Regions from separate parts of the Neobacillus sp. YIM B06451 genome, predicted to be linked through region 1. Evidence: riboswitches for the same ligand, from Rfam matches in the RefSeq annotation. Region 1 holds a riboswitch; each other region holds the start of a gene.
What was found. Region 1 has a riboswitch for cyclic di-GMP ahead of RB160_RS11895 (LPXTG cell wall anchor domain-containing protein). Riboswitches for the same ligand answer to the same signal wherever they lie in the genome.
Positions count from the first base shown of each region.

Region 1 (8,941 bases):
CGAATTTTCGATGGCAGCCTGCGAGGCAAGCTGGACCGTCTTGAACGTAAACTATTGACCTAAGATTTGTAGATAGGGGTGAAACTCATGAGCATCAAAGCTGAAGAAATCAGTGCGCTGTTGAAACAGCAAATCGAAAACTATCAGTCGGAAATTCAAGTGAGTGATGTTGGTACAGTCATCCAGATTGGTGACGGTATTGCCCGTGCTCATGGCCTCGACAATGTCATGGCTGGGGAACTTGTTGAGTTTTCGAACGGCGTTATGGGGATGGCACAAAACCTTGAAGAAAATAACGTCGGTATTATCATACTTGGCCCATATACGGAAATTCGCGAAGGCGATGAAGTCCGCCGGACAGGGCGCATCATGGAGGTTCCGGTAGGCGAAGCGCTAATCGGCCGCGTCGTTAACCCGCTAGGCCAGCCAATCGATGGCATGGGCCCAATCCATACTACTAAAACACGTCCAATTGAAGCGGTCGCCCCAGGGGTTATGGACCGTAAATCCGTTCATGAGCCGCTGCAAACCGGGATTAAGGCGATTGACGCCCTTGTTCCTATTGGCCGCGGACAGCGTGAATTGATTATCGGTGACCGCCAGACTGGTAAAACAGCTGTCGCTATCGATACGATCCTGAATCAAAAAGGCCAGAACATGATTTGTATCTATGTTGCAATTGGACAGAAAGAATCAACAGTCCGTAACGCCGTTGAAACTCTCCGTAAGTACGGCGCGCTTGATTACACAATCGTTGTAACTGCATCGGCATCCCAGCCGGCACCGCTTTTGTTCCTAGCTCCATACGCGGGAGTATCAATGGCTGAAGAGTTCATGTACGAAGGCAAGCACGTCCTTGTCGTCTACGATGACCTTACAAAACAGGCTGCCGCTTACCGTGAACTTTCCCTGCTTCTTCGCCGCCCTCCAGGCCGTGAAGCATATCCAGGGGATGTATTCTACTTGCACAGCCGCCTTCTTGAGCGCGCAGCGAAATTGAGCGATGCGAAAGGCGCGGGTTCAATCACTGCCCTTCCGTTCATTGAAACGCAGGCGGGGGATGTTTCCGCTTATATTCCAACAAACGTAATTTCCATTACTGACGGCCAGATTTTCCTTCAATCCGACCTGTTCTTCTCCGGCGTTCGCCCGGCAATCAACGCTGGTCTTTCAGTATCCCGTGTAGGTGGTTCAGCACAAATCAAAGCGATGAAAAAGGTATCAGGTACCTTGCGCCTTGACCTTGCCTCTTACCGTGAATTGGAAGCTTTTGCCCAGTTCGGTTCCGACCTGGACAAAGCAACCCAGGCGAAGCTTGCCCGTGGTGCACGCACAGTAGAAGTGCTCAAGCAGGACTTGCACAAACCGATTGCGGTTGAAAAGCAGGTTATGATCCTTTATGCACTGACACGCGGATTCATTGATGATATCCCTGTCGGCGATATCCGCCGTTTTGAAAATGAATTTTACACATGGCTCGACCACAACCGCAAAGATGTGTTGGACCATATCCGTACGACGAAGGAACTTGCTTCCGATGACGATATGGCTGCTGCAATCAACGGATTCAAAAAGACGTTTGCAGTTTCGGAATAATGGCAATGGCGCTGAGCCCTTCCGGTTTCCAGGCTTTCCTCGTTAAAGGGAGCCTGCATCGTGAAGGGCGCCAGGGCCGGAATATTCTCCAACAATAACAGGCAGGGGCCCACGCGGCTTTCGGCCTTAACTTTGATAAGGGTGGTGAGAACCAGTGGCATCATTACGCGACATTAAATCCAGGATTGTTTCCACAAAGAAAACGAGCCAGATTACAAAAGCGATGGAAATGGTATCGGCGGCAAAATGGAACCGTGGAGTCATGAATGCCAAGTCCTTTGTCCCTTATATGGAAAAGATTCAGGAAGTGACGGCTTCGATCGCGGTTGGCAGCAAGGATGCAAACCATCCAATGCTCCAGTCAAGGCCGGTAAAAAAGACTGGTTACCTTGTCATCACCTCTGACAGGGGGCTTGCTGGCGCTTATAACAGCAATATTTTGCGCCAGGTGTACCAGACAATTAAGGATCGCCATAAATCGAATGACGAATTTGGCATTATTGCAATCGGACGGGTTGGACGGGACTTTTTCATCAAGAGGGGAATGAATGTTGTACTTGACATAGTCGGCATTTCCGACCAGCCATCGTTTGACGATATAAAGGCAATTGCAAGCAGCACGGTGGGCATGTTTTCCGACGGTACATTTGACGAACTGTATATGTATTACAGCCACTACATCAGTGCGATTTCACAGGAAGTAACCCAAAAGAAGCTGCTTCCGTTAACGGATATTTCTGCTTCCACAAAGCTTACATCCTATGAATTCGAGCCAAATGCCGAGGAAATTCTCGAAGTTCTCCTCCCGCAATATGCGGAGAGCCTTATTTATGGAGCTCTCCTCGACGGCAAGGCTAGCGAACACGCTGCCAGGATGACGGCAATGAGGAATGCAACCGACAATGCAAAAGAGCTTATTAATGCATACAGCTTGAAATATAACCGTGCCCGCCAGGCGGCAATCACTCAGGAAATCACCGAGATTGTCGGCGGAGCATCTGCTTTGGAGTAAACGTGCGACACGAATGAGTGGCCAAGGCCTTCCGCTATATTGCCTTCAAAAGGCAAGGGCACGGCCATGGTCCCCGGATTTTTCAGATTGGAGGGAAAACGATGAACACAGGACATGTCCTGCAAGTTATGGGACCGGTTGTTGACGTTAAGTTTGACAGCGGCAACCTTCCGGAAATCTATAACGCAATAAAAATCAGTTCCAAAGCGCGCAATGAATCAGAAGTCGATATCGACCTGACCCTTGAGGTAGCCCTTCACCTTGGTGACGATACTGTCCGTACCATTGCAATGGCTTCCACAGACGGGCTGACACGCGGACTTGAAGTAGTGGACACAGGTGCCCCTATTTCTGTTCCGGTTGGCGATGTAACCCTTGGGCGCGTTTTTAACGTACTGGGTGACTCAATTGACCTGGATGCACCAGTTCCGGCTAGCGCCCGCAGGGATTCCATTCACCGCGAGGCTCCTTCTTTCGAACAGCTTTCGACAGAAGTCGAAATTCTTGAAACAGGAATTAAGGTAGTTGACCTGCTTGCACCATACATCAAGGGTGGTAAAATCGGCCTTTTCGGTGGCGCGGGTGTAGGTAAAACCGTCCTTATCCAGGAATTGATCAATAACATTGCCCAAGAGCATGGTGGTATATCCGTTTTCGCCGGTGTTGGTGAACGTACCCGTGAAGGAAACGACCTTTACCATGAAATGACCGACTCGGGCGTTATTAAAAAGACAGCGATGGTATTCGGCCAGATGAACGAACCGCCTGGAGCTCGTATGCGTGTAGCCCTTACCGGTTTGACAATGGCTGAGTATTTCCGTGATGAACAGGGACAGGACGTTCTTTTCTTCATGGATAACATTTTCCGTTTCACGCAGGCAGGATCGGAGGTATCCGCCCTTCTCGGACGCATGCCATCAGCGGTTGGTTACCAGCCGACACTTGCTACCGAAATGGGTAAGCTGCAGGAACGTATTACATCAACCAATAAAGGTTCCGTTACTTCCATCCAGGCAATCTATGTACCAGCGGATGACTACACAGATCCGGCTCCGGCTACAACATTTGCCCACTTGGATGCAACGACAAACCTTGAACGTAAGCTTTCTGAAATGGGTATTTATCCTGCGGTAGACCCACTTGCTTCGACTTCACGTGCCCTTTCTCCTGAAATCGTTGGAGAAGAGCATTACAATGTTGCGCGCCAAGTGCAGCAGACGCTTCAGCGTTATCGTGAACTTCAGGATATCATCGCGATCCTTGGTATGGACGAACTTGGTGATGACGATAAGCTAGTCGTTCACCGTGCCCGTCGGATTCAATTCTTCCTATCGCAAAACTTCCACGTTGCGGAGCAGTTTACTGGCCAGCCAGGTTCATACGTGCCGGTCAAGGAAACTGTTAAAGGCTTCCGTGAAATCCTTGAAGGAAAATACGATCATCTTCCGGAAGATGCATTCCGCCTAGTAGGCCGCATCGAAGACGTTGTCGAAGCTGCAAAAGGCATGGGCGTAGAGGTCTAAACAAGCCAGGAGGGTGAAAAATGAGGACTATCAAAGTCAGTGTTGTTACTCCCGATGGCCCGGTTTATGACGCCGATGTCGAAATGGTAAGCACGAAAGCACAAAGCGGTGAACTGGGAATTCTTCCAGGACACATTCCGATGGTCGCGCCACTGCAAATTGCCGCCGTTCGGATGAAAAAGGAAGGAAAAACTGAATTGGTTGCGGTAAGCGGCGGATTTCTTGAAGTCCGTCCCGAGAAGGTAACCATTTTGGCCCAGTCCGCGGAACAATCGGATGAGATTGATGTTGAGCGGGCGCTGCGTGCGAAGGAGAGGGCCGAACAGCGACTCCGAGAGCGCCAGCAGGAGCATATCGATTTCAAACGTGCGGAACTTGCGCTTCAGCGTGCCATTAACCGTCTGGCCGTAGCAGAGAGAAGACTGTAAAAACGATATATTAACTAGGACATCCGTCCCCAATATGGAGTGAAAGCTCCGTTTTGGGGGCTTTTTCTTTTCAGAAAAGAACTAGTTGGGTTTTCCAACCATATGAAGTCGTGTATCCATGGCGGGGCTACTCACTGTTGTTCGGGCAATAAATCTCAACCATTTTAGTGGTGAAGAACGAAACAAATATTTTTCTGCATAAAATCAGGTAAATTATGTAACGTTTTCCATTACTCCTCCGACTATTCAATTGCATGACAAAATGAGTGGGAGGAATAAACATGAGAAACAAAAACATATTGATTGCAGGCATTACATTGGCTTTACTTGGGGCGCCTCTTCTGCAAACTACCGATGCGGCGTTTGCTGCTGGAACAAATAAAAATACCACAGCACAAAAAGCAATAGCATCAACCGAGTTATCCGCCAAGCAAGCCGTAAAAATGGCAGCGGATTTGGCGAAAGCATCAGCCTATGTCCAAATGGGGGGGTCCTATAAGGAAGGAGAGTATAAAACGTTTGCCTACAAGGGAACAACGTACCGCTACCTTTCTAGCTCCATCGACACAAAAAAGGAACTGTTGGCTTACTTAAAGAAAACCTTAACACATCATGCGGCCGAAAAGTTCATCAAAGACCGCGGCATAATTGTATATAAAGGGAAGCTTGCCCAGCCTGAGGCAGATGGTGGTTCACTCCTGCAATGGGATAAAGCCGAAGCCCAATTTGTGAGGAATGACAAGAACGTGAAGGTTTTCCGCCTCGTAGTTCCTGTGGGCGATTCAGCTGAAAAAGAAGCCTATATTGTCAGATACAACTACTATCCGTCAATTGGCTACAGAGTAAGCAGCGAGCCGGCACTTGACCTGGATATCCCTTTTAATATTAATCCGGCTTTTGCATTCTTTAAATATCTTCTAGTGGATTCAAATGTATCCAAGCAACAATTCCTGAATCCTTCAACTACCGCCTGGGTCGATGAATTTAAGAAGGGAATTAAAAAGGTTGAGGTCAGAGAAATGAAAGAAGTTGGCAGGTCGAAGGTTCATGTTGAATACAAGGCTAAATTCTTCGTAGAACTTGATGCAGGATATAAAGGATCATTAAAGCCTGGAGAGAATGAAATGTACTTCCTCATTCAGCAAACAGGAGATATGGAATTCAAGATTGCCAGCTATGGCACCGTCCGTCACTTAAAATAATTTAAAAAGGAACCTGTCCGGTTTGGGCAGGTTTCTCCCTTTTGGCTCCCGCTTTCCCCCTTCCTAAAACTATATTGCTATTGCCTCTTAATACCCGCAAAATCCCGTGTAATTGAATAATCCATCGAAAACCGTTTCTATTAAAAATTCCATACGAGGAAATATAATAATTGTTCTTTAAAGCCCATTCGTTCTTTATATGAAAGTATTAGTGGGAGTTTAGGTCAACTTTCTTTTTCCAGCCTTGAATCCAAGCCATAGAAAGGATCCGGGATATTTCATGAAGGCTAATAGAAAAGGTGGTAGGAATTAAACGTTCTTTATTTTGAACAATATTCTTTATATAAATTCTTTATTAAGGTATAATTGGTAAAAAGGTCCACCTTTTATTCGATAAATCACATAAAAAGTCCGAAATAATAGGTATTTATTACCTTTGTAGCAAGTTAATTCATAAATTGGTTTATCTAGTATTTAACCGGGTATTCAATAAACTGAAATGAGGCTATAAACTCAACTAAAAGAGTGTTCGCAATTACATACATGATGATAAAGGCAAACCATCCGAAAGGGTGGGACGCAAAGCCTCGGAGCCTGCTTCCGGATCACTTCCGGAATGGCCGTCCAGCTGCCAGAAACCTTTTTCTGGCAGCTTTTTGGTGTTTTAAACTATTTTTTAATAATAATGGGGTCAAATTTTACTTCCATTATTAAATACAAGGGCCCAACGAGGAGGTGTTACGTAAAGAGTTGGTGAATATTCGGTTATTTTTGATCAATAACATAAATTAAAGGGCAGGAGGGTTATTATTTGAAAAAGATTGTAGTAAGAAACGCTGCAATATTTCTATCAGTACTTCTAATGATTTTTAACATTCTTCCTATGGGAGCCGCGTTCGCAAAACAAGGGGGAGGAGAAGACAATAAAGGAGAAACTAAAACTTTCGTCCTCAACGTATCAAACCTTGTGGCGGGAAAATATAAAGATCTTGATGGTCCACTGGAAATTACCGTGGAAACTGCGGGGAGTGCAGGAGATTGGAGATGGACCTCCAACCTTGACATACAGAGCATTCTAATTGGACAAACACCATTAAACGGTTTTAGTGGTGGGAAATCAGGTATCCTGCCTGAACTTGTTGGGAACGAAATTACCAGCATTACGTTTTCTTATGTTGTAAAAGAAAAAAATAACGGTGGCGGCCAGGGAGATAACCAGAATCCTGGTAATGGAAACAACAATGGCCAGGACGGTAATGGGAAGAACAAATATAAGGTCAATTTGATAAAAGGCTGCAACCCATTAGCTGAAGGTACTTTCTTTATTCTGAATGACGACAAAAATACTAGAATCAATCTTACCAAGGGAATGAATGAACTCGATATTGAGCTTGCCGATATCGCTAAGGTAGGAGTTGTCCTAAAAGGCGGCAAAGAATTGACTTTCAATAAAGATGAAGTTCTTGTGGATTCGCCAAAAAATGAAAATGGCACGATTGTTTTTAAAATTGAATGTAAAGATAACGCCGGAGCGGCAGTTAAACTTGTTGTTAAAAATTGCGTTGGAGCTTTTGACCAAGCGTGGTTGCTTCTAAATGGTAAAAATCCAATTGAGTTTACGTCCTTAAGCAATCTGATGCTTGTCCTGGATGAAAATCCCGATGACATCGTGGGCATCAGGTTAAAAGTAGGCGACAACACAACAGACTACTTGCTGGCTGATGCAAAAGTAACAAAAGAAACCGTTAACGGCGTAATCGTAATTAAAATCCATTGCAATGAAAAGCCTCCAGTTGAAAAACCTGAATTGACAAAAGTCAAGGTTGCCCTTAAAGGCTGCATTGGATTGGTGGATAGCGCATGGCTGATTCTTGCAAATGGTGAAGAACTTAAGTTCACCTCACTTGGAAAGCTACTTCTTGAACTTGAAGGGAATGTGGCTCTCGAAGGGATTACTGGAGTAAAGCTGAAGGTTGGAGATAAAGAGACAACTTATTTATTAACGGATGCCAAGGTAACGAAAGAAAAGGTTGACGGAAAAATTGTCATAACGATTAATTGCGGAGAAAAGCCTCCAGTGGAAAACCCTGAATTGACAAAAGTAAAGCTTGTTGTTAAAGGCTGTATTGGACCTTTCGATAAAGCGTGGCTTCTTCTTACCAACGGAAAAGAGGTACAATTTACTTCGCTTCTAAGCCTCCTACTGACCCTGGAAGAAGGAGTTAAGCTTGAAAATATCGCCGGCGTGAAGCTGCAAAACGGGGATACAACCAAAACGTACTTGTTGTCTCACGCAAATGTTACGGAAGAATCAATAAACGGCACAATCACAATAAAAATCAATTGCGGACAGGACCAGCCTCCAGTTGTGCCTGCCATTACCAAAATCAAGGTAGTGATTGAAGGCTGTATCGGACCGGTCGAGAAGGCTGTTCTTGTATTGAAGAATGGAACAGAAGTAGATTTCAATTCGGATACCCTCGATCTTTTGCTGAATCTGGGCATCAATGACATTGAAGGCTTCAAGCTGACAGTGTACGGCGAGGTAAAAATGATCAAACTGGCCGATTTGGCAGCTAACCTGGTCACATTAAAAGATGGGCTTTTAACCGTCAAGCTTGACTGCGACCTTGCGGAAGGCGGCAATGCTTTTACGAAAATTAAGCTTGATCTTTCAAACTGTATCGGAACTATCACAAAGACGGTTGTAGTTTTGAAAAATGGTACAAAAATTGAGGTACAGAACAATTCAATCGATCTCAAAGCTGCTCTGGCGATTGACTTAATCGATAAGATTGAACTGACAGTAAATGGAGAAGTAAAAACGTTCAAGTTATCAGATTTACCTGATGCATCCAAAATAGTTGCGGAAGGATTACTAACAATAAAGCTCGATTGCCCTGCGGCTCCGCCAGCGGACAACGGTGGTGGTGGAACAACCCCTCCTGGAGACAATAGCGGCGGTGGCGGCGGTACGACTCCACCAGCTCCACCAGTAATTGTTATCCCGGAAAACCCAACACCGGGCGGTCCAATCGTTGAGGCAAAAGAACTTGCATGGATTAAACTTTTGGCCAGTGGATGTGTAAACATCGGCGCCAACGGAAAAATCCTTTTGAATAATGGCCAAGCCATTAACTTCACATTCGGGGAAAATGGCGCCATTGTGGACGTAAACCT
Region 1 covers NZ_JAVFKJ010000005.1:180,868-189,808, reverse strand. The annotation lists gene RB160_RS11925 (F0F1 ATP synthase subunit delta) at 1-63, shown strand, start outside; gene atpA (F0F1 ATP synthase subunit alpha) at 88-1,596, shown strand; gene RB160_RS11915 (F0F1 ATP synthase subunit gamma) at 1,751-2,608, shown strand; gene atpD (F0F1 ATP synthase subunit beta) at 2,710-4,131, shown strand; gene RB160_RS11905 (F0F1 ATP synthase subunit epsilon) at 4,152-4,559, shown strand; gene RB160_RS11900 (DL-endopeptidase inhibitor IseA family protein) at 4,841-5,761, shown strand; cyclic di-GMP riboswitch class I at 6,306-6,397, shown strand; gene RB160_RS11895 (LPXTG cell wall anchor domain-containing protein) at 6,573-8,941, shown strand, end outside.

Region 2 (8,941 bases), on a different contig from region 1:
CAGCGACTGCCAATTCTTCCTCATTCATCCCGATCCGCTTGCCTAGTTCAATCCGCTTGCTCAGGTATGATCGAAATTCATTGAAATCCTGGAGTTTATCGTACATTTTGCCTTCGTCAATCCGGTCGATGACGTCATCTACTTTCGATGGCTCAAAATCTCCATCCTTATGGACCGCATGATCCTTTTCCATTGTTCATCATCCTCCGTTTCATCAAGTCATTTCTTTGTTACATTTACCCCTAGCATGAGGCATCAAACATAGGAAATGAACTGTGAATTCAGGAAAATTGTCCAATTAGCAACTCCCCGCTTTGCATCAGGCAAGGAAAATGGTATGGTCAATTTAACCAAATTTTTTAGGAGAAAACGCCAAATGGAACTTGATCAATTGAAAAAATACTTTAGCGAAAAAATTGAGGCCAATATTGACAGGATTACAGAACAACTCTTATCGGAGATGCTTTCCTTCTACAACTTCCGCTTTCAGGATGAAGAGCAGAAAGAGGAGACGACCGAAAAATTCAGGGAGCTTGTCCAAATTGTCCTGAATAGCCTGAAAGATAAGGATGTAAAGGACCATGCCTTTAAGTGGGGGGAACTGATTGGTGCCAAGTCCGTGGAAAATGGGGGGAATCTTGGAAGGACCATCAAAGGAGTGACAGTTTATAAAAATGTCATTTGGTCCTTTTTGCTTGAAGAGGGAAGGAATATTCAAATAAACAATGAGGAGTTGCTGGATATCATCATGGAAACCGACCATATTTTCAATAACATGGTCCACGGTTTCAGCACCTCATTTACGAACAATGCCGAAAAACTCCTTCAGGAATCAAGGGAGCTTTATTTGAAAATCTCCGTTCCGATTGTACCGATTTCGCAAAAGCTCGCTGTTCTGCCGCTTATTGGTGAAATCAATGAAATGCGTTCGGAAACATTGATTGTCGATTCCCTTGATACGTGTGTAAAAAAGCGGATCGAAACGCTCGTCATCGACCTTTCCGGAGTCTATGAAGTGGATTTGATCGGTATTGAGGTTCTTTTCAAGCTTATCCGTTCCCTCAATCTTCTTGGCGTAAAGCCTGTCATAACCGGGATGAAAGGCGAGCTTAGCCAGACATTCATCAATCTGGGAATCAATCTGCAGGGAATATCCATCTACAGCAACCTAGAACAGGCATTGAAGGAATTGAAGTTTTTTTAAAAAACGCATCTGGCCCTTTATGTGTTATTGCTAGACGCAAAACGAAATCGTTCAGCAGTGGGTAACTTTTTTAATAAGAATAACCAAGGCATACGCATCATTCCAATGCGTAGCCTTGGTTTTTTTATGTCCCTTTATAATCCTAACCGATTTTTCCACAAGCGAACTTATCGTCCCGAATTCTTGAACGTTGTTTCCTCAGGCAGGATGGCAGGGGCGCCGGGGATGCTCCGCGGCTTGAATGCAATGTTCGGAGCAGAGTACATGGTAACTGATAATGTGCTCCCATACGCATTGGCCCGTATTAGCACAGGCTGGCTATACGGATTTTTAAAAACAAAATCGGGCCCGTACCAGCTGACTGTCGCATCACGGCCTGAGGGGACATAGGTTACAGCCTTTGTATGCGAATAACGCTGGATAATCGACATGCCGGCATTGTCCGCCGCATTGAACAAGGTTGAGGAAACCTGGCAAATTCCTCCGCCAATCCCTTCGGATAATTCTCCGCGCACGATGACAGGGGCTTTCATATACCCACGCTCCGCTGTTCTTTTTCCAATCGCTTTATTAAAGGAAAAAGTTTCACCGGGGAAAACGACTTTGCCATTCAGCGTTTCAGTGGCTAGCTTGATATTATGAGCGCGTTCTTTATTGCCTCCATTATAAAAAGTCCTATAGCGGCCGATCAGCCTTGTCCGAATGTGGTCGAGCAACTCGCTGTCAACATCGGGATAGATCGTTTTGGTCGGTATTTCGGTCCGCAAAGGTTTTCCGGAATAAATAAACGAATACAAAATCTCCTCCATCTTTTCGCGATCAAGCTTACTGCCGGCCTTTTCGGGAACGATTGTTCCGGATCCATCGATTTTGGCGTTTTCGGGTGGAGCATCCACTTCTTTTTCTAGGCTGTCCAATAAATTTGAGACTTTGTTTGGGTCTGGAAATGCGCTGCCCGGAACTGGGAGAAGGGTTATATTCTCACGGTGAATGACAGTGATGAGCTGTCCGTCAGACTCGATGAATAACGTGTGATGGCTAGCTGGCAATAAAGTTAAAACAGCTGACAGTATGACTGCTTTTATCATCTTCGGGCTTCCCTCCTCATCTTTAGTATGGATGAACGGAGCGGAAATAATGATAAAAACCCGCCAATAGTGGGCGGGTTTTGGAAAAATCAATAAGCGGGCGTCCTGGACTTCTTCCTTTTCAACTTTGCTATAGGCCGGATTTTCACCAGCTTTTTAAAAGTGGCAAGGGTATCCTTTGCAGCATCCGTAGTATAGGAAACAGCCTCTTTTTTGTAATCGATGTCCGAGACAATTTCCTGCTGGCTTTTCGTCAGCTGGTCCGATTCAACTTTTAGCGTATCGGCTTTTTGCTGAACCCTTGCGATCGTTTCATTCAGTCTGTTGATTGCCGGTTTTGATTCCTTGAATGTTTTAAAGGCGACAAACCCTAGGTATGCCAGTGACAGGATGATAGCGCCTATGCTTAAGTAAATAATCCACATACGATGATTCCTCCCACACTTGTTTCTTTATTTTTACCCGAAAAACACACTTTCTAACTATACCTTCATTAAGCCCAGGGTAAAATGACTCTTAATTTGTGGGCAGCCTTTTAAGACACCTTGGAAGAGTTGAGTGTTTTCATAAAGGAAACCGCATCAAGGACCGTTTTGGCAATTAGATCTGCAGACTTTATTTTTTTGCCCTGGACGGCACGCCCGCCGGCTATGATGGGTATCCCAGGAAAGAGTTCCTTTAATCTTTCGCAGGTCCGGATAAGACAAGGTATATTCTCATCCATTGTTACCGAAAAACAAACACATATTGCTTGCTTATCGGCAATGAGAGAGGCTAGTACGGAATCTGGAACCGATGCATATACCATATGGATGTTAAATCCATACAGCTTTATGATGCCGGCCGCCATTTCGAGTGGAATGATATGCTGCTCTGTTCCAGGCACGGCAAGGATAATCGTTCCGGAATTGTTATCCCCGGACTGGGGAATTTTCAATGAAAGCTCTTCCAACAGTTCCATGGTAACGGAAGACGCTAACTGTTCCTGTGCAATAGAAATCCTGCCTTCTTCCCAAAGAGAACCGATCCGGTCCATGGATTTGCCGATGACTTCTTCGTACATTTCTTCGATTCTCATATGCTCCGTCAGCTCAGAGAATAAATCATACGCGAGAGTGTTTCTTCCATGGAGGAGAGCATCTGTGTAAGACTCGAATAAAAGAGCGGAATTCACCTTCTTCCATTTCAGCATCCTCTTAATCGTCAATGAGTGGTCAACAGGAAGCTTGATAATTTCCCGTTTTGTTTCAGTCCGGATAATGGGAAGGGTCGGTATTGCATCGATGACTTTCACTACAGTTGCTCTTTCGTTATTTGAGAGCTTCACGACTGCATCCTCGGGATAGATTTTCATCAAATCGATAAATTGGAGGAGAATATCAAGGTCGTAGCATTTCTCATCCTCGAGCAGAATCTGGATGGCTTTTTGGGGTGAGTATGCTAGCCGGTACGGCCGTTCGAGGGTAAGGGCGGAATATACATCGGCAATCATCAATATCCTCATCGGGATGTCCAAATTTTTTGCTTCAAGGCCTTCTGGATAACCGGATCCGTCAAGGCGCTCGTGATGGCTTTTGGCGCAAGCAGCTATCGATTCTGAAAATCCGTTCTCCGTCAGCAACCTGTGCCCGTAAATGGTATGTTTTTTCATTTCCGTGAATTCTTCGTATGTAAGTTTACCCGGTTTATCAAGAATCTTTTTAGTGATGTTCGTTTTTCCGAAGTCGTGCAGCAAATAGCCAATAGCAATCTCCTCCAGGTTTCGCAGGCCAATCTTTTTGGCAAGGAGGATTCCTAATAGAAAAACATCAAAGGAATGCTGCCAAGTAAGTGTGTCATATTCCTTCATTTCATAAAAAAGGGAAGAGATTGTTCGATCTCTCATAATACCGATGAACATCGTCTCGGCAAAATTAAGGTCATCTATTTCAAACAGAAGGTGTCCATATCTTTTTTCGGTACCAATGGTCACCAGTAGATTGAAAAATTGTTCAATATGCATTTTTGAATTCTTCATATCATTCAGGCTATGGGGATGGCTTGCTGTTCCTTCATGCCAGGAAGAAGGATGAATGATGTTCACTTCTTCAATCCCCAGGTCCCTTAACTTTTTGATAAAAATAGGAGAAAGGGACATGCCCCTCTTTAAGATTAACAGCTGATCCAGATATACATTTTCGTTCAGAATGTCTCCCGGCTTAATTTCACTCAGCTTTTTCAACATACGATCCACCCCTTAATAAAAGCGCACTGAATAGATTTACACGCTTCCGAATCCAGCAACTGGCTAACATAGCATTTCGCCTTAGTCCCTATAGTTTTGCGCCACCCCTTTTCAGGGGATTTGCCTTTTTGATGATTTGTTTGAGGTTATAGGAAGAGCTGTTTCCAAAGTTGTCCGTTCCTAGTATACATAATATTCGACAATATTGGGAGAAAATTGTAGAATTTTGTATTTTTATATAGGAAGAAACAGAAATTTTAGCGTTTTGTCTACGTAAAGACGGACTTAATGGTTCCTTTTGTATAAAAAAGTAGTTTGAAAATTTAAGCTAATTTTTGGATGGGAGAGAGAAAACGGGTATAATGGGGAAGCGGCCCACCCTTTAAGGGCGGCAATTTTCAAAGGGGGGAAAATCAATGGATAGACAGAAAGCAATTGAAGATTTTAAAGCACTTGACGAAAAAATTACCCATTTCCAAAGTATATCAGGCCTTGCCGATTGGGATCAGAAAGTAATGGCACCGAAAAAAGGGCGCGCCCAGTTCGCCAAATCGATTGGCACGTTGCGGACGGAAGCGTTTAAGCTGTCCGTTTCAGAAGAGATGGGCAGGCTGCTTGAGGAATTGACATCTGAATCGGCTGAACTTGACGAAGTAACAGCTGCACAGGTTCGCGAGCGGAAGGAACAATATGATCGTTCAAAGCGGATTCCCGCTGAGGACTTTAAAGCATTCGCCATTTTGACAGCCCAAGCGAATGACGCGTGGGAGCACGCGAGAGAGCACAACGACTTCGGCCATTTCGCTCCGTACCTTGAAAAAATTGTTGCGTTCAGGCGGAAATTCGCCGAGTTGTTCGGTTATGAAAACCATCGATATGATGCGATGCTCAATGAATTTGAACCAGGACTGACGGTGGCCAAGCTAGACCCACTTTTTGCAAGGCTGCGGGACACAAGCGTCGCGCTTTTGGAGCGGATCAAGAAATCGCCGAACCAGACAAATTCGGAGATTTTCAGCCAGAAATACAATGTTGAGAAGCAAAAGGAATTCAACCGCTTCATTTTGCCAATCATCGGTTTTGACATGGAAGCGGGCAGGCTAGATGAAACCGTCCACCCATTTGCGCAAAGCATCACGATCGGCGATGTCCGATTGACGACAAGGTATCTTGAAGACAATGTCCGCTCCGCGCTTTTCGGAACAATCCATGAAGCAGGACATGGTATTTACGAACAGAACATCGACCCGAAATTTGAAGGTACCGTATTGGCAAGTGGGACTTCCTTTGGCATTCATGAATCCCAGTCGCGTTTCCTTGAGAACATGGTTGGCCGCAGCAGGGCGTTCTGGAGCTATTTTTACCCAAGGATGGTTGAGTTTTTCCCAGAGCAGCTTGGAGCTGTCAGCGAGGAAGATTTCTACCGGGCGGTTAACACTGTGGAGCCTTCTTTTATCAGGATCGAGGCGGATGAACTGACGTATAACCTGCATATCATGGTCCGTTATGAAATTGAAAAAGCGCTCATGGCCGGCGAAATCGAGGTACATGAACTTCCTTCCATCTGGAACAGGAAGATGGAGGAATACCTTGGAATCACGCCAGAAACGGACCGGGAAGGCGTCCTCCAGGATGTCCACTGGTCATTTGGCGGCATCGGCTACTTCCCTTCGTATTCACTTGGCAACCTATACGCGGCGCAAATCCTGAATACCATTAGGAAGGAAATGCCTGATTATGAAGCGGCCATTGCCAAGGGTGATTTTGCTCCAATCGTCGGGTGGCTGAAGGAGAAAATCCACCAGCACGGTTCACTTTACAGGCCAAATGAGCTGATTGTCCGGGTAACAGGAGAAGAATTGAACGCAGATTACCTTACTGAGTACCTTGAAGCGAAATATTCTGAGGTTTATAAATTGTCATAGGAACAACTTGCTGAGAGCCTGGGCAATCCGTTTTATTTAGTATTTGAAAGAGAGCCTGCCACTTGGCAAGCTCTCTTTTTTGAGGTTTTTTTAACCGTCGAGTAGGTTAGTTATATACTGGCTTAAATAGTAGGGAGTAATCTTTTTTATTCCCTTATAATATTTTTTCTGAAAATCTATTAGAAAAATATGGACGCAACTCCTATTTATGCTACTATAAAATAAGACTTTAGTCACAGAATTGTCACCATATATTCGTTAAGGGGGAATGAAAAATGGATGTTGGCGGTATTGGATTAGGCATTTTGCTGCCGATCATGCTAATCCAGCTAGTTTTGCTTGTTATCGCGATTGTTGACCTGATTCGGACTGAAGAGACGAATGGGCCGAAGTGGGTATGGGCGCTGGTTATTTTGGTGTTCAGTTTTATCGGGCCAATTGTGTATTTCATTTTTGGAAGGAGAAATACTTAATGCCCCTCGTAGAAATTAGCGGCCTTAAAAAGAGCTTTAAAGGAAACGAAGTCATCAAGGGGCTCGACTTTGTTTTAAAAAAAGGGAAATGTACAGCGTTGCTTGGACCAAATGGCGCTGGGAAAACGACGACGCTGAGAATGCTGTCCGGGCTGATGGAGCCGACGGAAGGGACAATCGTTTTCCCGGATGCGAAAAAAGGGGAAGATCTCCGGAAGTTTATCGGGTATCTGCCCCAGTTTCCTGTGTATTATAACTGGATGACTGCCCAGGAATTTTTGTCGTACGCCGGAAGGCTCGGCGGGCTTTCGAAAAAGGAAGCGAAAGAGAGGACCGGGGAGCTACTGGAAATGGTCGGGATTGCTGATGCGAAAAAGCGTCAGGTTGGCAAATATTCAGGCGGTATGAAGCAGCGGCTCGGTATCGCCCAGGCGCTGATTCACCGTCCAAAACTCATTATGCTCGACGAACCGGTTTCCGCGCTCGATCCCTTTGGCAGAAGGGAAGTCCTTGAGCTTCTTGAAAAATTGAAAAACGAAACGACAGTATTGTTTTCCACACATATTTTAAATGATGCCGAGGAAGTTTGTGATGAAATCCTCTTCCTCCATAATGGGGAAATCGTAGAATCGGGTACGATGGTTGAACTACGGGATCGCCATAAGCAATCGAGGGTTGAGCTGCAATTCAATGGCCAGGCAGAAGATTACAAAGGAGCCTTTGCATCGGCCCAGTATGTACATGACATAGAAGTCGCAAACGGCCAAATGAAGATTTTCGTTACCGACCTTGATAAAGCTACGAATAGTATACTGAAGATTGCAGCGAATGGAGAGTTTCCGGTTACAAAGATTGAATCCAGCCGGATGACACTTGAAGATATTTTTATGAAGGTGGTGGGAAAATGAGCCAGTTCCTAACCCTTCTGCAAAAAGAAATACTCGAAATGTGGCGGAACTATAAATGGGTCTGGGTTCCGATCGTATTTATTATTCTCGGCGTACAGGAGCCGTTGTCAATCTATTACATGCCGCAGCTTATTGACTCGCTTGGCGGGCTACCTGAAGGGTCAGTCATCGAAATCCCGACGCCCTCCTCAGCGGAAGTGCTCGTTGGCGGCATCGGGCAGTACAATATGTTTGGATTCATAATTACTATCCTTTTATGCATGAGCCTCGTAGCGGGTGAGGTGAAAAGCGGGACAGCCGCGATGATCCTTGTTAAGCCCGTGAAACATGGCTACTATATCGCTGCAAAATGGGTTGGCGTCCTATTACTCCTTTGGGCCTCATTCTTTATCGGATATCTTGTAACATGGTATTATACCGGGCTACTCTTTGATTGGGTCCCGTTTGACTCGTTTCTTGGTTCATTTTTTATTGAAGGCTTATGGCTAACATTCATTGCCACGATTACGTTGTTTTTCAGCGCTTTATTCAATGTTCCCGGCGCTGCGGGGTTTGCAGGCGCGGGAATCGTCATCATTCTTTCTCTTGTCAGCAGTTCGCTCGCACACCTTCTTGAATGGAGCCCAGGGATGCTGCCAACATACGCCTCAAGCTATCTTCTCGAGGATGGCCTTAAACAGGATGGGAGTATGACGATCGTGCTTACGGCAGTAATCCTCGCCATATTACTCTTCCTCGCGATGAGGATTTTTAAGAATAAAGAACTTGCTGATTAAAACAAAATGCGCAAGCGCCTTGGTTAGCCCCGACAAGCTTAAGACGGGGCCCGCAGGACACTGAATGTCACCCCTGAATTCGCCCACGCACGAAGGAAATGCAAGCATTTCCGAGGACGGGCCTGCCCTCCGGAGGGAACCGGCTTAAGACCTCGAGGGGCTAGGCGCTGAAGCTGGATTACAATAACTCATTTTGAGTTTTCAACAATGTTCTATTTAAAGTTTCCTAAGAAGAACAAAACAAACCGGCTGGCAGTTCCAGTCCGGTTTGTTTTGTTTAAAGATGTATTTTTCGAAGCGCGCGACTTTTAAGAAGGTTGTTATTTAGATAATTGATTTTCTT
Region 2 covers NZ_JAVFKJ010000001.1:616,124-625,064, forward strand. The annotation lists gene RB160_RS02965 (DUF3243 domain-containing protein) at 1-193, opposite strand, end outside; gene RB160_RS02970 (STAS domain-containing protein) at 377-1,204, shown strand; gene RB160_RS02975 (VanW family protein) at 1,372-2,385, opposite strand; gene RB160_RS02980 (DUF948 domain-containing protein) at 2,382-2,717, opposite strand; gene RB160_RS02985 (HD domain-containing phosphohydrolase) at 2,828-4,516, opposite strand; cyclic di-GMP riboswitch class I at 4,568-4,651, opposite strand; gene RB160_RS02990 (carboxypeptidase M32) at 4,933-6,441, shown strand; gene RB160_RS02995 (PLD nuclease N-terminal domain-containing protein) at 6,717-6,914, shown strand; gene RB160_RS03000 (ABC transporter ATP-binding protein) at 6,914-7,822, shown strand; gene RB160_RS03005 (ABC transporter permease) at 7,819-8,598, shown strand.
Region 2: another riboswitch for cyclic di-GMP. It lies ahead of RB160_RS02985 (HD domain-containing phosphohydrolase); the one in region 1 lies ahead of RB160_RS11895 (LPXTG cell wall anchor domain-containing protein).

Region 3 (8,941 bases), on a different contig from region 1:
CAACGCACCGCGTTAGCACAATAAGAAAGGTCCGTAATGGGGGATAGAGCAATTTTAATAGGTGCCAATTTTCCTCTGTATTAGAAAAGCCTGTTTTCAAAAAGTTGAAAAAACAGGCTTGTATCAACTGGCTGAAATCAATGTATAAAAAGGGGGGAAGATATAGTAAAACTAATTTCGTCTCTCAATCATTATTAGGTTGTCAAATACGATTTCTCCAATTTTCATCTGTGCTTTTTCTTTATCTGTTATAGTGAACGTAAACTCCTGTCCAAAGTATCTATTATTTAATTTGTACATAGTTACAATTCCGTGAAAATACGTTTCAGTGAAGTCATCAACTTCGATTATAAAGTACGATTTATCGACAGAGTTGAAAACCTTTATAGTTGGCTTTCCGTTTGCTGCGGTTCCATTGTCTACAAGGAAATACACTACTTCATCTATGGCTTGGTAGCTTCCTTCTAAGTCATTAAAATATGCAGAAAATTTCTTACTGGTATCCAATGCTTCTTTATTCCACTCGGCCATTTCTTTTGTCGCTTTCTTAAATTGTCGTGTGTTTGGATCTTCAAGAAAACTCCGCCCTTCACCTTGACTGATTGTAAGTACTCCATTTTCTTGGCTAATACGCAAGTAGGAGTCTTCTCCCAGTTCATCATCCCATAAATATAACTTCAACTCATTATCTTTTGAATCTTTTACTTCCATATTAAAATGGAAAGGTTCTCCTGTAGAAGCTTTTTGCTGCTTGGTGAATTGAACAACTCGATCTTCTGCTTTTTTAATAACATAGTATTCTTCTTCGTTTGACCATTTTCCTACCATTTGGTCCACCATAATTTCTTGTGCTGCAAGTTTTTTCTTCTCGAATTCCGTTAAATTAGAGTTTTCCTCTATTGACCATTTTATGTCCTTTGTTTTAGTTTTTCCTTTTGTAACCTGTGTGTCATCTGAAGAACAAGCAGTTAAGCCCATAACCAGTGCAATGCCTAAAACCCATACTTTTTTCATAGAAGTTTGCCTCTTTTCCCTCAATAGTAGTAACGTATAGTGAAAGCAGAACAACCCTTAACCTATTTCTATATATTGTATCGGTAAATTTCCCCATTTTGTTTAGCCAATAATATGAAAAAAAAGGAAATTTGGTTATCTAATAGTAGTTAAATGTACATTAATTAATTCCTAGATCAACGCATCCTTAGTTGAAAGATCAACAAAAAAATACCTGAGAATCATTTCTCAGGCAGTTTTTATTTGATTGTTGTTATAACTTTAATCATATTATTGAATGTTTCTTCAAAATTTCGAATCTGCAGATGGAACCTTGATGGTCGTTTTAAAAACATCTTCCTTTATTATTCAACTGCCCCGTTTATTCAATAAGGAGTTCAACAAAAAAGGGCGGAAGTCCTTCCAGGAACATCGCACCCGTTAGTTCAACAAGGGTTCTATCTTTCCCAATCATCAGGAAACAAAAGCCATATTGCTGGATCTAAACAGCACAATAAATGATGTTAATCGCATTAAAAATGAGCACTAAAACAGTGCTCATTTTTTCAATATATGAAGTTGAAAAATCCCCACATTAGAAACAATAATACAATTGGTAAGATTATAAATGCTACGCTACTTTTACTTTCTGAAAATCTTTTAATTAACCATTTATCAACAATGGCATATAACAAGGCGGCTAACATTCCATAAAGAGCGAACATCCTTTCTTGAAAAAATAGCCCGTTTGCTAATCCGAAAATCCCAAGGATTACAACATATAACCAATCATGCTTTTTAAAGAATTTATTCTGTAAAAATTCAATGCCAATTGAAACGATATTTCCGTATATCAAGACAACAACCCCAATATAAAACAGGAAAATAATAACCCATTGAAAAAATTTGTTACCAGGCTTATATACTTCACCCGAAGTATCTTGCAACAAACCATAAGATGCCAAAATGATTGAAAAAACCAACATAGTGGCAAAAGTCGTTATTAATTTTCTTTTGATGAAACTTCCTATTCCAGTTTCAATATTCTCCTCCAATCTTAACCCTCCTTTTCATAATCTTATCTTTATTTATTCATCTTAAAATAAAATATCCTTCATTTTCTTTTCTTCTAACTCCAATTATTTTAATAGCTTTTTATTGTTCCGTTTTTTCATGGCCCATCTTTACTTTCACCCTAAATTTATATTTAGGGATAGTTTGTCCAAGTCAGTTACAAAAATCCTTATTCAATATTACTGCACCTTTAGCTTAATAAGGAATTCAATAAAAAGGTGCCTTAATCCTTCTTGGATCAAAGCACCCGTTTGTTCAATAAGAAAAAGACTTCTATCTTTATTGAACCCCTTATATTTTCAACTTAATCTAATTCAATTGTATGAGCAGTTCGTTTTGCCGTCTCTTCGCCGAATAATTTGCTAACCACATGTAACGCCATTTGAATTCCTGCGGAAATACCTGCTGAAGTAATAACATTTCCTTCATCTACATACTTAACTCCTCTAATAACTTCTACTTCTGGGAAACTTCTTTCTAACAAATTTAAAGCTACCCGATTTGTAGTCGCTTTTTTTCCGTTAAGAATTCCAGCTTGGGCTAAGAAAAATGCTCCAGTACACACAGATGCTACTATTTTGTCTTTGTAATTTTCAATCCAAGTTATTATTTCTTTATTACTCTCTACTAACTTTAATGCTTTTAATGGACCACCAGGAACAATAATGATGTCAAATGTTGGTGCATCAGAAAAACTATAATCAGGCTTTACTTTTAACCCGTTATGTACCGTTATTTGCTTTCCATCATGAGAAACTGTACTTACCATAAAAGGTTTATCCTCTAAATTGTTAGAGAAGAGTTTTTTTACATCATTATCATTATAAGTAGTTAAGTTAAAAACTTCATAAGGACCAGTAAAATCTAAAGCATCTACATAATCAAATAACAGGATACCTACATTAAATTTGAGCATTTATTACCCCTCCTCAAAATTACTATACCCCCCTATAGTATAAATAGCAATTATTAATTTTTCTTATTAAACAAAACTGCCCGTTTGTTCAATAAGGATTTCAACAAAAAGGTGCCTTAATCCTTCTAGATCAAAGCACCCGTTAGCTTAGTAAAGTGTCCCCTTAAATTTATTTGGCTTGGTTACATAAGCTTCAATTATAAATCCACATTCCGTACAAATGATGTATTCAACTTCCGACCCAGTACTCACTTTAGTGAATGGATATATAACTCCAGTTCCACTGTGCTTACCTTTTCCTAGCTCTTTTCCGCCACATTTCGGACATTCATTTACTTGTGCCGATTGTTTCATTTAAAAATCTCCTTTATTTATATTTTATTTGAATTCTATATTCCGTTAATCGAGTTATATAAACCTCTGCATTTTATGTACGAATTAGAAATTTTAAAGTTCAACTATTAATCAATCCTGCCCCGTTAGTGAAACAAAAAAGAAGTTGCCATAACAGCTGTCTTTTTTTAGTTGTTCACTTGATGTTTTGATGAAAGTAATCTTCACATATGAAACTTCCTTCGTTTTTTAAATACGCTTTTATTTCAGTCATCCCTTTAAGCTTTGGATAACGCACTTTTATAAAAACAACCTCGTCTCCCTTGATTTCCTTACCACATTTAGTACACTTAGGATCTTCTCCAAACATTTATATCACCTCTAATTAAATCTTGTTTTTATTCTTATTACGTATTTTTTATACGATTTTTCTTCATTACAGGAATGGCTGCCCCGTATGTTCTATAAGGAATTCAACAAAAAAGGCCGTTAATCCTTCCTGGATCAACGCACCCTTTAGCAATAAGAAAACACACCCTCCAATAAGGTCTCTATTTTTCAAGAAGTAATTCAATTTATTATGTTCATTTATGCAATACGCTTAAAATCTTTACTTAAAGAAGACCGTTTTAATTTCTTTGTTTTTATTAAATATCTAATATCAGATAAATTATCATAGGACAATTGGATGTAGAAGTAATTAATAAATTCGAGTATAGCGAAAATATAAATAAATCCGCTGATCAGCAATCCATTAATTGGTAGACTGGGATATTTAACAAGTATATCGATAACAAATAAAATGATAGAAAAAATTATTATACTTACGTTTATTGCTTTCAATTTCCACAACAGTCTAACAGTTTTGATTGGAGTTATAGATTTATTTTCAGTAATTAGACACTTCCATTTGGAATGCCAATAATAAGTTCCTTGCATAAGGATAAACTCCAATAAGAAAAAGGAAATCCAAAAAGAAAGCAGTGAAAATAATTGCAGTTCAGGATATGTGTAATTAATATAGAAACTAAGAGGTAGGAACAATATTATTGCAAATCTTTCCCCTGTATATAAATATTTTAACCTACTTTCTAATACACTTTTCATAGTCAGATCCTTTCTAGTAATGTTCGCCTTCCCAATCCTATTATATATGTTTAATCGAATAAAAGTTTTCATCAACCTTTCTTATTCAACTAAACTGCCCTTATGTTGAATAAGATTTGCTTTATTTTTAACATAAATAACCAAAAACCTAATTTCTATTTTTAACAAACCATCACATAGTAATTAGCATACGAATTCCCAAGTTGGCAATAACTTCGGTCACTCTGCTAAAAGGGGTGCGAATTCGAGTGCTAAAACGCCATAAAACGTACAAAAATCCCTTATATATCAATAAAAAGATGGAGTCCAATTCAGTTGCGAATTGGACTGCTAATTTGTGTGCGAATTAAGTTTTTGTACTCGAACCCGTTACATTTTTGAGCAGGGTTTCTTTTTTATGGATTAGTTTTTTGCTATTGGCAGCGAGCTGTGTCAGCTGTCCGTCGAATTGTTGGATACTGACCTTTATGTATTGTCGCCAGCCGGTTTCTTATTGCAACTAAACTATCGAATGAAGCAAAACGAAACCATGAAATCTGAATCGGAATTAGATGATTTTAGGATAAATTGGTGATTTTTGTTGGAATTTATTTGAAGTTTGTCGAAGGGAAGTTAAACCAATCAACTATTGTTTAAATTATAATAAAACTGGAAAGAGACGATGTATCAATATTTAAGTGGCCACGAAAATATGATCCGTCATCGTCACAAATAAGGTTGAAATGAGTGGAAATTTGTATGACTTATCCAGTTGGATTATCGACTCAACCAACCAAATTTTTGGGGAAGCATTGAAGTGTAGCCTTAATTTGGACACTTGGGCTGCATGGAGCTACTAGTGTAACCGGCCCTCTTAAAAATATTTTTTAAGGGGAGAAAATGATGAAAAAAACTGGCTTCAGAAATGTGTTAAGCAAAAAAGCACTAAGCGCGGTCACTGTACTTGCTATTTCCGGACTTATTCCAACAAGTTTTGCGATTGCTGGGGAACTAGAAATTAAAGCGGAATTAGTCGCTTCATCAACTGATGTATCTGTTGAACAAGGGGCATCCAAGAGCTTCAAACTTTCAGTAAAATCGGATGGGAACATGACGGACGCTTATGTTACTGTCCCTACAAGGTTTGTTATTAGCGCAAGCGGTACTTTTACCCAAGAAAACCTAACTAAGGTACACCTGTATGCCAAAGATATGGAGGTTAAGGTAGACGCAGAAGTTCAAGTAGACCCTAACTTACAGCCTGGAAACTACACATTTACCTTCAAAAAAAATGAGGTAAAAATTGAAAATACAAATCAAACAGGAGCAAAGCTAGATAATGAAAAAGACGACCTCATTACTTTTGTTGTAACTAAAAAGCAAGTAACTGATACGACAGCTCCAGTTGTCACTGCGACTCCTGACAGACCTGCAAATGCTAAGGGCTGGTATAACGAGGATGTGACCGTAACTTTCACCGCTGCCGATGAGGAAGGTGGCTCTGATCTGGACGAGAGCTCGGTTTCTGCACCTGTTACAGTTTCTGAAGATGGTAGACATACTGTTACTGGGTATGCTAGAGATAAAGCCGAAAACGAGGGTTCTAAAAGTATTACGATTAATCTAGATAAAACAGCTCCAACCATTTCGGGATCTGCTGACCGAGAGGCAAATGAACATGGCTGGTATAATGATGATGTAACTGTTAGCTTTTCAGCAAGCGATGAAACCTCAGGAGTAGCAGACTATACGAAGGAAGTGTTACTGTCTGAAGGTGTGAATCGATCAGCAGAAGGTACTGCAATCGATAATGCCGGTAACTCAAGTTCTGCAATAGTTTCGGGCATTAATATTGATAAAAGGAAGCCAGTTATTACTGTTGAAGATGGTGGCACTTACACACTAAATCAAGTTGTGACTTGGTCAGCAACCGATACATTGTCCGGACTTGCAGACGAAGATAAAACTGGAACAATCGATACGTCTAAGGTTGGACCGCAAACGGATACAATAACTGTCACGGACAAGGCTGGAAATACTACAGAGGTGACGATAAGCTATACCGTTGTTTACAATTTTGGCGGGGTTCTTCAGCCAATCAAGGATGGTTCAATATTTAAAGCGGGCAGCACCGTTCCGGTTAAATTCCAATTAACTGACGCCCAAGGTAAGTTTATTTCAACTGCCAATGCAACTATTCATTATGCAAAAAGCAGTAACCAAGTCTTCGGGGATAACCTTGAAGCGGTATCAACTAGCGCGGCTACTTCCGGAAACAACTTTAGATATGATTCATCCTCAAATCAATATGTATTTAACTTGAGTACAAAAGGTTTAACTGCAGGTACTTACCAACTTACAATTACGCTTGATGACGGAACAAAGCAAAAAGTTGTTATTGGACTGAAATAATCTCATTCTCATGGAGGCTGACCAAAAAGATCGTTTAACGACGACTCTTTTGGGCGGCCTCTTTTTTCATTCGTGTGGAACAAGTTGTGCGTCGGTCAGCTACTTGTTGGCTGCTGACTTAGTGCGTTGTCGCCAGCCGTTTAACGGCTGGCTTTTTCCAAAACAATAATAACCCCCTTCAGCAATCACTTGCCGAAGAGGGTGAATTTCTTCATTATTATAGGAACAATCCTACGATCGTACCTGTTAGGACTGAGCCTAGTGTTGCGACGAATAATACTTTTAATCCAACTTTGGCCAGTCGGCTTGCCTGTTCTCGGTTGATGGCCTGTACGGTTCCGAGGACAATTCAGTTGGAAGAGAAATTAGCGAAAGAAACGAGGAATGCTGAGACGATCCCGACGGTTTTCGGGCTCATTTCAGGAATGATTTTCATGAAATCAAGCATGGCGACGAATTCATTGGCAGCTACCGTTCCCATGATGGAGCCGGATCTGAAAATCTCTGATGCCGGGATTCCCATTATGAAATCGACTGGGGCAAAGACATAACCGATAATTTCCTGGAATGTCATGCCTACCAAGTTCTCTAAAACAAAACTGATCATTGCCAGCAATCCAATGTACGTAATGAGCATCGCCGACAATTAATGCTGTTTTTCCTCCGATTAATGCACCGTTCCCGATTGAATCGAACAGTGATTTCTCGGGGATCATTTCTTTAATTTCAATTTCTTCATCTTCCGCTTTTCTTTTGAATACCGGGTGTTACTTTGCTGGAAATATTAAATGCTAACATCCCGTTTTTGGAAAATGGTAAATGTGAGTAACATGAAAATTACATAATAGACTGATAATGTTAGCAAGGAAATTGGCAGTGTAACATCCTCAAGAATTTTGTCTTGAAGCGCATACACAGTTAAATCCATGTGGGGAAAAATTAGGAATTTAGCCCACGTATATTTTTCTGCCAGCATGACAATCAGGCCGCCAAGAGTTGAAGAAAGGAACAAAACAAATATCCCGATTCCAACCGCCAAGGCCTGGCTTTTAAACAATGTAGACAGCATGAAGGATATTGTAATAAAAACCAAAAGGCTTGGCAGGTAATATAGGACCTTCAAGAAAAACTGCGGTCCAATTTCAGCTATTTTTCGCCCGCCTTCAAGTGTAAATTCGAAAAATTTGGCGGTGAACTCACCGGTGCCAAAGATAAGCGAGCCTGCAATATAACCTGAGACAATGAGAACAATAACAAGCAGTAACGAATAAATGACCGCTGAGAGATACTTTGACAAAAGGATTGCCCATCTTTCATGTGGCCTGATTAGCAGCTGTTTGATTGTCCCATCAGAAAACTCGGAGGATACAATGGCACTGCTGACGATTACAGCAAAAAGTGTAACAAGCGTAGTGATGCCATACACAGTCTGATTCATAAAATGCCAATTGCTCATTGCATTGGGATTAATATTCTCATCCAGATACTTTTGTTGTTGCTGTAAATCCGCCATCATCCATTCTTTTTCTTCTTCAGGTGCCGTTTTTAAATCCTGCTCCAATTGGTTCACACGGGCTTGTGTTTCCTCACGCCAATTTTTACTAGGTTCCTCTGTGAAATTTTTCTGAAGGATGCCACCAAGGACGACAGCAATTAAGATAATAACCATATAAATCCAACTGGATTTCTTTCCAAAAATCTTTCCTATCTCATTCTTAATTAACAAGGACACTATTCTTTACCTCCTGTTTCCCTTTGCAGTTAATTCGAGGAATCGATCTTCAAGTGAAGCGGTGACTTGGTTAATGGCATATACACTAATATCATTTGTGACTAATATCCTATTCGCTACGGCTATCTCTTCTTTTTCTAGGTTTATAGAAAATTGGTCTTCCCCTACTATCTTCATTTCATTTCCTAAATCGTTTTCCCTCAAAAGCTGCATGGCTGCTTCCAGGTTATTAACCACGAATAGAACAGTTTGTACGTTTTCACCTTCGTCATGGAGTTGATTAATTGAAGAAATATGAATCAATTTCCCCTGTTCAATAATGGCAAATCGATCACACATCAGCTGCATCTCAGACAATAAATGAGAGGATACGAGGACGGAAATGCCTTCTTTTG
Region 3 covers NZ_JAVFKJ010000026.1:6,865-15,805, forward strand. The annotation lists gene RB160_RS23625 (hypothetical protein) at 172-1,014, opposite strand; gene RB160_RS23630 (hypothetical protein) at 1,560-2,048, opposite strand; gene RB160_RS23635 (DJ-1/PfpI family protein) at 2,372-2,983, opposite strand; gene RB160_RS23640 (transcription initiation factor TFIIIB) at 3,131-3,337, opposite strand; gene RB160_RS23645 (Fe3+ hydroxamate ABC transporter substrate-binding protein) at 3,513-3,686, opposite strand; gene RB160_RS23650 (general stress protein) at 3,905-4,423, opposite strand; cyclic di-GMP riboswitch class II at 5,200-5,282, shown strand; gene RB160_RS23655 (PxKF domain-containing protein) at 5,303-6,814, shown strand; gene RB160_RS23660 (nucleoside transporter C-terminal domain-containing protein) at 7,164-7,451, opposite strand; gene RB160_RS23665 (ABC transporter permease) at 7,599-8,546, opposite strand; gene RB160_RS23670 (ABC transporter ATP-binding protein) at 8,553-8,941, opposite strand, start outside.
Region 3: another riboswitch for cyclic di-GMP. It lies ahead of RB160_RS23655 (PxKF domain-containing protein); the one in region 1 lies ahead of RB160_RS11895 (LPXTG cell wall anchor domain-containing protein).

Region 4 (4,400 bases), on a different contig from region 1:
AAATCGCCAAGAGAATCGCCGATGGACTCGGCAAAGAACTCGTTATTGTCAAAACAGAATGGGATGGCCTTGTACCGGCATTGACTTCCGGCAAAATCGACGCGATTATTGCAGGAATGTCACCAACGGAAGAACGTAAAGAAACAATCGACTTTTCGGACAACTACTATAAATCGAATCTTGTAATGGTTGTAAAAAAAGGAAGCAAGTATGAAGGAGCGAAATCAATTAACGATTTCAAAGGTGCGAAGGTAACTGCGCAGCTGAATACATTCCATTACTCCGTCATTGACCAAATTGAAGGCGTAAAGAAAGCAACAGCGATGGATAACTTCCCGGCAATGAGGGTCGCGCTTCAATCGGGCATCATAGATGGATACGTTTCTGAGCGTCCTGAAGCTGTGAGTGCTTCAGCCGCGAACGAAAACTTTGCGATGGTCGAATTCGAGGATGGTTTCAAAACATCCGAAGATGACACAGCGATTGCTGTCGGACTTAAAAAAGGAAGCGGCCTGAAGGACAAAATCAATGAAATCCTGAGCGGCATTTCCGAAGAAGACCAAACAAGCATCATGGATGAAGCAATCAAGAACCAGCCGGCGGCAGAATAGAGATAGATTTCGGTGGAAACCGGCTGTGTCTTGCATACAGCCGGTTTCATGATGAAATGGAGGAGGAGAAGCATGAGCATCGAATGGATTGTAAAGATCGTATCGGAAAACTGGGAGATGTTCCTGCGCGGAGCCGGCACAACGCTATGGATTGCGCTCGTTGGGACAATTGCCGGAGCAATTATCGGCTTGATTGCCGGCATCATCCGGACGATTCCTGTTCCTGAACGGGGACTGAAAAAGATTGTATTGGCAATCGTTAATTTTCTTTTATCGGCATATATTGAATTTTTCCGCGGTACGCCAATGATTGTCCAGGCAATGGTCATTTATTACGGCTCCGCATTAGCATTTGATATTAATATGAATGTCATGATGGCGGCACTTATTGTTGTATCGATTAATACCGGAGCTTATATGGCGGAAATTGTCCGCGGTGGAATTATATCAATCGACAAAGGCCAGTTCGAGGCTGCCCAGGCAATCGGGATGAACCATATCCAGACGATGGTCAACGTCGTCTTGCCGCAGGTTGTCCGCAACATTTTGCCGGCAACGGGGAACCAATTTGTCATCAATATTAAGGATACATCCGTCCTTAACGTTATCTCGGTATCTGAATTGTACTTCCTGACAAAATCGGTAGCGGGCAACAATTTCCGTTATTTCGAGTCATTCTTTGTAGCGTGTGTCCTTTATTTTGTCATGACATTTGCTGTAACGAAAATCCTTCGTTATTTTGAAAAGAAAATAGAAGGGCCGGATAGCTACACGGTTGTCGGCGAGGATATCCAGCCTGCGAGATAATAGCTGCAGAAAGGAGGAGAACGTATGGAAAAAGTTATTGATATCCAGCATTTAAATAAGTCCTTTGGAAACCATGAAGTGTTAAAGGACATTAACTTTTCGGTTAATAAAGGGGAAGTCGTGAGCATTATCGGTTCATCCGGGTCCGGCAAATCGACGCTCCTTCGCTGTGTAAACCTACTGGAAATGCCGAGCGGCGGCCAAATCATTTATAAAGGCGAGAACATTCTTGATGACAAGCATGACCTGTTCCTTTACAGGAGAAAGCTTGGCATGGTGTTCCAGCAATTCAATCTGTTCAACAACCACAACGTCCTTGGCAACTGCGTGGTCGGGCAAGTAAAGGTGCTTAAGCGCTCAAAGGAAGAAGCTGAAAAAGTCGCCCTGAACTATTTGAAAGTGGTCGGTATGGATAAATACATTAATGCCAAACCGCATCAATTGTCCGGCGGGCAAAAGCAGAGGGTAGCGATTGCAAGGGCCTTGTCAATGGAACCGGATGTCATGCTGTTCGACGAGCCAACTTCCGCGCTTGACCCTGAAATGGTTGGCGAGGTTCTCAAGGTTATGAAAGATCTTGCCGAATCAGGATTGACGATGCTGATTGTTACACACGAAATGGAATTTGCCCGTGAAGTTTCCGACCGGGTTGTCTTTATGGATAAAGGGGTTATCGCCGAGGAAGGAAGCCCTGAGCAAATCTTCAGCAATCCAACCCAGGAACGGACAAGGGAATTCCTGAAAAGGACATTAAAACAGTACTAAATCGACATCCTCGGGCCTTTTCTCCTATTATTCTAGAAAAAAATTCAAAAAATTTGGATAATAGTTGCAAATAGTTATAAAGTCCTTGTATAATTATGACATATACTAAAATAGACCCAGGGGCAACTTATCTGAAAAGATAAGAACGCAAAGCTAAAGGGGCTAAAGCAGGAGTACTGCCATGCCAGCCAGTTGCATTAAACAAGTCCCTCTTCTATTATTGGGTCTTTTTTGTTGGACTTTCTAAACAGTTGGAGGGAATGGGGATGTTGAAAAAAGTATTATCAATTTTTTTCACGGCTGTCCTGATTTTTGGATTGGGCTCACCGGCTTTCGCGAATGAAGAGAAAGATGTAGCCAAAGCGGTCAGTTTGATTGAAAAGACCAATAATGAAATTTACGAAAAGGTTGAAAAAGCAGTAGAAAAGGCAGACAAGCTGCAAGCCCAGTATCTTGAGGATATTAAAAAACTTCAAGAAGGCGACACTGGAACGCATGAAAAACTAACGCAAAAATACAATGAAAAATTAGATAAAATCATTTCGGATATTTATGAGGAAACGCTGAAAATGTCGGATAAAACGATTGCGAAGGCCGCGGAATACGGAGTAATTGCCGAATGCAGCTGGGTACTTGTCCGTTTTGCTGATAGAGAAGTGTGGATTGACCCAATCCGTATTGTAAAAATATATCCATAATACTAAATTTTATTGAATGAATTATTTGAATACTATATGATAGAAGTAACTTTACGAGTCTAATATTAAAGATAGACTCGTTTTTTTTGTACAATAGGGGGTGGTCTATTTGGCTTTTACTATTGGGAAAAAGGGAACTGCATTGGAGAAAGTTTCACTTGAAGCATTTGATATTAGCCTTCTTGCACGTGGGGATGGAACTGAATTCATGGTCTCCAATATAACAAAAAATAATATTCTCTATATTTACCCTAGCGACTCCCCAAATGTAACGGAGTTTATTTATATTTTGGACGGCCACCTAATCTGCGAACTAAATGGGGAAAAAATAGAACTTGGTCCAGGCGATTATTTTACCGCTACTAATTTAGAGGAACCCATTCATTTCTCGACTATAACAAATGTAGTGTATCTATGGGTTATAACTGAACCAACTTTTTATCAATTAAGTGAGAGTTTAAACAGCTTAAAGAGTATTGTTGAAGAGGTTGAACGAAAGGATAAGTATACAAGCAAACATAGCAATAGAGTTACTGAGTATGCAATGAAAATTGCCAAAAAGCTTATGTTCCCAAAAGACAAGCTCGAAAACTTATATATTGCTTCGATATTGCACGATATCGGAAAAATTAATATACCTACCGAAATTTTAAATAAACCCGATAGGTTATCGAGTGAGGAGTTTGCCTTTATTAAGAAGCACCCGGTTGATGGGGCGGAAATGGTGAAGGACCTCTACTATGAAGATACCCCCACTATAATCGAACAGCATCATGAAAGGCTGAATGGGAGCGGCTATCCCCATGGCCTAAAAGGGGATGATATCCTTTTGGAAGCACGAATCATCGCGGTGAGCGATTCATTTGATGCTATGACCGAGGATCGGGCCTACCGCAAAGCCTATGATATCCAATATGCTGTCAATGAGTTAATCAGCATGGCTGACACCCATTATGACAGGAAAGTCGTTGAGGCGTTTGTTGAGATTTTAAAAGAAGAAGGGCGCCTGGATAACGAAATGCTTAAGGTAAAATGAAAGGAATCAATCGATGGTGATTGATTCCTTTTTTATTTCAGCCAAAGTTTACAGATTAAAGGCTGTATTTCTGTGCCTCCCTAGTTAAAAGCAGTTGTTACTGTAGCAGAACGCCGTTAACATACAAACCGCCTGTTGTGGATACTTCCTCGACGGACGTTACAATATGTCCAGAGTTTCCAGGGTACACATCACCTACAGCAGGGATTTCCGGGTTTTCAATATCTGTTATTTTCATTTCCTTCAAAATAAATCCATTTACCTGTTTTTGATTACGGGCCATATAGTCAATGTCTGCCTTAATAGATTGAGTTTTTTTGTGGGTAACATAATGGGTTTTTTCTCCCCTTGTCCCTTCTCCTGTGGTCCAATATACTTCAACAGCATATACAGTCTCTTCCGCATAAGTAAACTCCAGTTCCTTAGCTATCTTCTGCATTTCTGCATTATTCAATCCCAGAGCGGTTTGAACATCGCCTTTCC
Region 4 covers NZ_JAVFKJ010000015.1:14,464-18,863, forward strand. The annotation lists gene RB160_RS19505 (transporter substrate-binding domain-containing protein) at 1-611, shown strand, start outside; gene RB160_RS19510 (amino acid ABC transporter permease) at 684-1,418, shown strand; gene RB160_RS19515 (amino acid ABC transporter ATP-binding protein) at 1,443-2,183, shown strand; cyclic di-GMP riboswitch class I at 2,295-2,383, shown strand; gene RB160_RS19520 (coiled-coil domain-containing protein) at 2,450-2,881, shown strand; gene RB160_RS19525 (HD domain-containing phosphohydrolase) at 2,991-3,917, shown strand; gene RB160_RS19530 (hypothetical protein) at 4,015-4,400, opposite strand, start outside.
Region 4: another riboswitch for cyclic di-GMP. It lies ahead of RB160_RS19520 (coiled-coil domain-containing protein); the one in region 1 lies ahead of RB160_RS11895 (LPXTG cell wall anchor domain-containing protein).